Regions from separate parts of the Priestia sp. 179-F W1.4 NHS genome, predicted to be linked through region 2. Evidence: riboswitches for the same ligand, from Rfam matches in the RefSeq annotation. Region 2 holds a riboswitch; the other holds the start of a gene.

Region 1 (3,686 bases), on a different contig from region 2:
CAAAATCCCTATCATTTCTCCTGACAAAACGTTCACCTCTTTAAAGGTATTTCTATATGCTATGGGAATGAAGGAAATGATATGAGGATAAGCACCATGTAAAAACAGCCCTAACTTAAAAAAGTTAGGGCTGAAACACTAAAATAGGATGATAACCAAATTAGATAATGCGACTTGTAATAATTCCTTCAATTTGACCAATTTTTTCTTCTAGCTCAGGCACAATCTCGTCACTTACTTGATTGTCAATATCGATCATTGTATACGCATATTCACCGCGGCTTCTGTTCACCATATCTGCGATGTTTAAATTGTAGTTTGAGAATACTTGCGTAAGTTGTCCTACCATATTCGGTACGTTGTGATGGAAAGCAGCTACGCGTTTTTTCCCAGTGTAAGGAAGAGATGCATTCGGGAAGTTCACTGAATTTTTAACGTTTCCTGTTTCTAAGAAATTTTTCACTTGACGTGCTGCCATTACCGCACAGTTTTCTTCTGATTCTTGTGTTGATGCCCCTAAATGAGGAATTGGCACAACATTTTTCATGTTCAAGACATTTTGATTTGGGAAATCTGTAATATATCGACCAACTTTTCCACTTTCAAGAGCAGCTTTCATATCTTCTTCGTTTACAAGCTCACCGCGTGAGAAGTTCAAAATATGAACATCTGGTTTCATGATGCTAAACGTCTCTTTATTGAAAACACCTTTTGTATCGTCCGTTAATGGAACGTGAACCGTAATATAGTCAGATGCTGCAAATAGTTCTTCTAGAGACATTGCACGCTGTACGTTGCGAGACAAATTCCAAGCTGTATTAACAGAAATAAATGGATCAAAACCAATTACGTCCATATCTAAATCAAGCGCGTCGTTTGCTACAAGAGCACCAATTGCACCTAAACCAATAACGCCTAATGTTTTACCTTTGATTTCTTTTCCAACAAACTGTTTTTTACCTGCTTCAACTAACTTAGGAATTTGATCACCTTGGCCGTCTAATCCTTTTGTCCATTCAACTCCAGCAAATAAGTTACGAGAAGAAGCCATAATTGTAGTTAAAACCATTTCTTTTACTGCGTTTGCATTAGCTCCTGGCGTATTAAATACAACGATACCTTGCTCCGTGCAAGCGTCCACCGGTATATTGTTAACCCCTGCTCCAGCTCGTGCAATAGCTTTTAAATTTTGGTCAAATGCCATGCTGTGCATGTTAAAGCTACGCACGACAATCGCATCTGGATTTTCGCTGTCGTTGTCAATCTGATAACCTTCTTGATTAAAAACATTTAGACCTTTTTGTGCAATGTTGTTTAATGTTTTGATTGTTTGTACTTTTTCTAATGTTAATGTGCTCATTTTGTACTCTCCTCTGATTATCATCGTAGTTTTACATGTTTTTACCTTTGGATAAAGAAACTTCATTTTTAATTTTTTTAAAAGTCTGGTTTTTTAGCCTACATGTCTGATAACTTCTATATCCTCTCCCCCTAAACAGAAAGAGGTAAGAGATATGTATTAATCCCTTACCTCTGCCCAGGCGAACGGCTACGTCACTATATGCTTCCTCACGGTTATCCGCGTTTCGCCAGTCACATATAGTCTTTGAAATTAAGTATATTCTAGCAAACTCTTTCAGAACGTTCAACCTTTTTTTAAAAGTTTGCTTTTTTCAGTCTAATTTTTAATCTCTTTAGCGAATCTCCTAATATATTGACAAATATCCTAATACATGTTAAATAAAAAGAGTGATTAGCACTCTATCCACTCAAGTGCTAATTATTTTATAAGCCCTATTTGGAAAGGAGAACTTCTTATGTCAAAAAAAGAATTCAAAGCCGAATCAAAGCGATTATTAGAGATGATGATTAATTCCATCTATTCTCAAAAAGAAGTATTTTTGAGAGAACTTCTATCAAATTCAAGCGATGCAATCGATAAAATTTATTACAAAGCCTTAACAGACGACTCCTTGCGTTTTAACAAAGAAAGCTATTACATAAAAGTAACACCACATAAAACTAACCGTACATTAACCATTACGGATACTGGAATTGGCATGACGCAAGAAGAGCTTGAAAGCAGCTTGGGCACAATTGCGCGAAGCGGTTCCCTTGCGTTTAAAAACGAAAATGAAACAAAGGACGGGCACACGATTATTGGTCAATTCGGCGTTGGGTTTTACGCAGCGTTCATGGTGGCAGATGTCGTAACGGTGATTAGTAAAGCGTTAGGCAGCGATGAAGCCTATAAATGGGAATCTACCGGTGCTGATGGTTATACAATCGAACCTTGCGAAAAAGAAACGGTTGGGACTCAAATTATTTTAAAAATTAAAGAAAATACAGAAGATGAAACATATGATGAGTATCTAGAAGAGTATCGTTTAAAAGAGATCATTAAAAAGTATTCAGACTTTATCCGCTACCCGATTAAAATGGACATAACGGAAAAACGTCCCAAAGAAGGTGCTGATAACGAGCTAGAAGATTATACAGAAGAGCAAGTTATCAACAGTATGGTACCGATCTGGAAGAAAAATAAAAATGAATTGACTTCAGAAGACTATGAGCAGTTTTATTCAGAAAAGCGCTACGGATTTGATAAACCGCTCACTCACCTTCATATTAATGTGGATGGAACGATTCGCTACAATGCCATTTTATTTATCCCAGAAAATAGTCCGTTTGACTACTACTCAAAAGAATTTGAAAAAGGGCTTGAACTGTATTCAAACGGCGTCTTAATTATGAATAAATGTGCAGATCTTCTTCCAGATTACTTTAGCTTTGTAAAAGGTATGGTAGATTCTGAAGATTTATCTCTTAATATTTCACGTGAAATTTTGCAGCAAGACCGCCAGCTTCAGCTGATTGCCAAAAACATCGGCAAGAAAATCAAAAATGAATTAAAAAGCTTGCTTAAAAACGAACGTGAAAAGTACGAGAAGTTTTATGAATCATTTGGCCGCCAGTTGAAGTACGGCGTTTACAGTGACTTTGGCAGCAACAAAGACGTATTAAAAGACCTGCTTTTATTCTATTCTTCTACAGAGAAAAAGCTCGTAACACTAGATGAGTATGTATCGCGCATGCCTGAAGATCAAAAGTATATCTATTATGCATCAGGTGAATCGTATGACCGAATTGAAAAGCTTCCTCAAGCAGAATTGGTTGCAGATAAAGGGTACGAAATTCTGTATTTTACAGAAGATATCGATGAATTTGCAATTAAAATGTTAATGACGTACGAAGAAAAAGAATTTAAATCTGTTTCAAGCAGTGACTTAGGGATTGAAGCAGAAGAAGAAGAAGAGCTCAATGAGTCTGAGGAAAGAGAAAATAAAGAGCTATTTGACTATATGAAAAAAGCTTTGGCGGGAAAAGTAGGAGATGTGCGCGCGTCTAAACGTTTAAAAACACATCCCGTTTGCTTATCAGCTGATGGTGAAGTAACGATTGAAATGGAGAAAATTTTAAGTGCTATGCCTGATAATCAACATGTAAAAGCAGAAAAAGTGTTAGAAATTAACGTAAATCATGATGTATTCGCTTCTTTAAAAGATGCATTTGAAAATGACAAAGAGAAATTAGACCTTTATACAAATTTATTATATAACCAAGCTCTTTTAATTGAAGGCTTATCTATTAGTGATCCCGTTGAATTCACAAATGATATTTGTAAA
Region 2 (3,686 bases):
CGCTTTTTTCTGTTCTTCTATGACAGCTGTTTTGTCCGCTGTTACATATTTATCATAATCTACATTTTCTTTGTTTAAGTAAAGAACTTCCGTGTAAGCTTGCAGAGCTTTTTCTGGGTCTTGCAGCTTATTATAGCTTTTCGCGTATTTCTTCGTATCCAGTGTTAATGTTACTTCGTCAATTTCTTCATCATAATCAGATGATTTTGGCTGAAGCCCAATTTTGTACTTTTTATCTTTTTTGACTTCAAAGACGAACATTAATTTTTTTTGCTTCCCAGCGCCAATCTTGTCAGATGAACTGCTTTCTAGTCCAAGTTCCCTACTGTTCACTCCCGTTTTTGGAGATAATTGTTCATCTCCTTCATATAAATACACACCGTCGTAATCCGATAAAGATATACTGTTTTTGGATACATTTTTCACTTTTAAATCAACTTTCAACAGCCCCTTTTCTTCACTTGTAGCTCCTTCATCACTATCTACTAAAATATAAGAAGCGCTGTCAATAGATGCTTCAATCGCCTTATTTTTAGCCGAAGTGGATCCTCCCGTTTCCTTAGAACTGTTACAAGCCGCTAATACTAGCATAAGTACAAAAACCACAGCCAAAACATTCATTTTTTTCACAGCTGTCCAATCCCCTTTATTTTGTTTTTTTAGAACTTTATCCCAAATAAAGGTTCCCTCTGTGTAAATCCTTAAACCTTAAAATCTATGTTTTTTACAATATTTTGATAAAAACTAAGTCTAAATTCTCCATTCACCTAAATAAAAAAACACGAGCACGGGCTCGTGTTTTTTTATTTAGATTTAAAATTTTCTTGATTGATTTGTTCAGCTTCTTTCATATATCGGTTAGATTTGCCACTCTTAATTCCCCAGTAATAAAAAGCTAATGATACGCAAGCAATCACTAGCATATCCCATCCGAAAGGTAAAATATTTTTGCCTCCGAATTTTTCGCTTCCTATGTAGGAAATAAAAATCATGCACGCTAAATAGATAAGCATCCAAGCCCCGGTTAAAAATTCTTTTTTAAAGCCCACCCATTTATTTTTCGCTTGGTAATAAAAATAAACTGGCAGGCCAATTGCCATAATAAAAATCACTTCACCTGTAAGTGGCCACCTTGCCCAGTAAAGCGTCAAAGAAGCAAAAACGAAGCCGCATGGCGCAATAACTGATGCCCCTTTTAAATAAAATGGACGGTAAAAGTGTGAAGCCGTTTTTCTTAATGTTATAAGCGCTACAGGGCCCATAATATAAGAGATAAGCGTCGCTACTGAGATCACTTCTGCTAAGACACCCCACCCTTTAAATAAAAAGAGAAACAAAAAGCAGGCTGCTAAATTTAGCCACATAGCTGGGCGCGGGACATTGTAAAGTGGATGAAGAGTACCAAATATCTTTGGCAAATATCCATTTTGCTGCATCCCGTATAACATTCTAGAAGTCGTTGCCGTATATGTAGCACCTGTGCCGGAAGGAGAAACAAATGCATCTGCGTATAACACAATTGTTAGCCAGTTAATTCCAAGCGCAATCGCTAAATCAGCAAAAGGAGAATTAAAATTCAAATGATTCCATCCATCCGCAATTGATGACGGACTTACTGCTCCGATAAAAACAATTTGTAATATAATGTATACAATTCCAGCAATAAAAATTGAACCAATTACAGCTACCGGAATCGATTTATTAGGTGACTTTGCTTCTCCTGCCATATTTACAGGACTTTGAAACCCATTAAATGCAAATACGATACCTGATGTTGCCACTGCCGTTAAAACACTCGCCCATCCGTAAGGTGCTACCCCATGCTCACTTGAAAAGTTCCCGCTATGAAAACCAGCAAAAAATAAAGCCCCTGCCGTTAAACCAGGAATAATTAATTTAACAATCGTAATAAATGAGTTTGCTTTAGCAAAGAGATTTACCGTCCAATAGTTCACAAAAAAGTAAATGAATAATAACAGAGACGCAACTGCCAACCCCTTGGACGTTAAAATGCCATTGTCTACTAATTCATGAGTCCAGCGAGCCCATTTCCACGGCCAAGTACTCATATATTGCACAGATGCAATAGCCTCCACTGTTATCGTTGAAGCGATTGAAATCCAGTTAGCCCAAGCAGCCAAAAATCCAATAAATGATCCGTGTGAATACTGAGGATATTTAACCATCCCCCCTGCTTGCGGAAACATCGCGCCCAGTTCAGCGTACGATAGGGCAATGGTCAAAATAACTACCATTCCAATAACCCATGAAAAAATAGCCGCTGGTCCTGCAATTTGAGCTGCTTTCCATGCTCCAAACAGCCATCCTGAACCGATAATCGAACCTATGCCTGTCATGGTTAAAGCAAATGTTCCCATCTTCCTTTGCATATTGCTCATCCAAATCTACTCCTCTTCCCTAGGAAAATAAAAAAAACACTTGCGAAATTTTCTCAAGTGTTTGCCCAGGCGCGCGGCTTATACGCTATATGCTCCCCCATGGTCATCCATGTTGCGCCAGTCACATATAGGAATATATTTTTTATCAGTATATAACATTCATTACTATTACTCAATACACAAAAATGTTTACATTACTTTTACAAAAGTAATGAATTATTCGTAAAATTCTGAATAAATCTTCTTAAAATCTCTTCCTAATTACAAAAAACAACTAAAACTCTAACCTTGCTTATTATTTGTTTCTTTTGCTTCACGAGTATATCATCTTCTAAAAATTATATTAATATATATTATTCATTTACAAAATACGAATTAACATCTATATATCCATAGAATTCTTGCACTAGCCCCTTTACTTATATACAATATGAAGAAAAGATACTAAAGTAAACTGCCCACCACTTAGCTACGCTTGAAGTGGGAGACTTCTTTTGGGAAAACGTTAACACCTACATATCATGCACTTCGCAACGAATGAAGTACTTCGAGCAAACTTCTCTGTTTACGCAAGCAAAAAACAGGGAAAATTACGAAAAAAGATTGTTAGAGGGATGCTTATGAATTATGCAAATGTAAAAGTTCTTTATTTTGATGACGACGGAACCATTCCAAATCACCCTCGTCTTCCAGTTTTGTTGTATGAACACGTATTTATTAGTAAGAAAGAGAAAGTAGAGAGCATTTTTAATTCTCACAACTGGAAAAACAGCTGGGTAGGCGGCATATATGATTTTCACCATTACCACAGCAATTCTCATGAAGCACTAGGTGTAATTAGCGGATCTGCACGCTTAAAACTAGGTGGACATATGGGAGAAAATATCGTGGTGCATGCTGGGGATGTACTCGTACTCCCTGCAGGTACAGGACATATGCGTCTGCAGTCAACTGCTGACTTTAAAGTGGTTGGAGCTTATCCAGAGGGCATGGATTACAACTTACGAACAGGAAAACAAACTGATCGCCCTCACGTATTTGATGAAATTGCACAAGTACCTATTCCTACAACAGATCCTGTTTATGGCGACAAAGGACCATTGACAGAGTGGTGGAACTAGACAAGCACTTATTGTCTAGTTTTTTTATTTGCTCGTTTTTATAGCTTCCATAAATCTATATTTGAACATACAAATTCTTTTCCTTTAATGCAATAGCAATATACTTTATCTCATCGAGAAAACTACCTTTCTTCTTTTCCGTTCTTTTTTTGTTTCAAAGGCAATT

Evidence for each region. Region 2 has a riboswitch for ZMP and ZTP ahead of ACH0CI_RS22880 (glutamate/serine transporter AimA). Riboswitches for the same ligand answer to the same signal wherever they lie in the genome.
Region 1: linked by a shared signal. The riboswitch ahead of ACH0CI_RS18190 (phosphoglycerate dehydrogenase) and the one ahead of ACH0CI_RS22880 (glutamate/serine transporter AimA) in region 2 are both predicted to bind ZMP and ZTP.

What each region holds. Positions count from the first base shown of each region.
Region 1 is NZ_JBIQFF010000003.1:586,274-589,959, reverse strand. It holds gene ACH0CI_RS18195 (hypothetical protein) at 1-36, opposite strand, end outside; gene ACH0CI_RS18190 (phosphoglycerate dehydrogenase) at 161-1,360, opposite strand; ZMP/ZTP riboswitch at 1,529-1,607, opposite strand; gene htpG (molecular chaperone HtpG) at 1,818-3,686, shown strand, end outside.
Region 2 is NZ_JBIQFF010000006.1:184,387-188,072, reverse strand. It holds gene ACH0CI_RS22885 (DUF5105 domain-containing protein) at 1-621, opposite strand, end outside; gene ACH0CI_RS22880 (glutamate/serine transporter AimA) at 804-2,399, opposite strand; ZMP/ZTP riboswitch at 2,456-2,534, opposite strand; gene ACH0CI_RS22875 (cupin domain-containing protein) at 2,921-3,520, shown strand.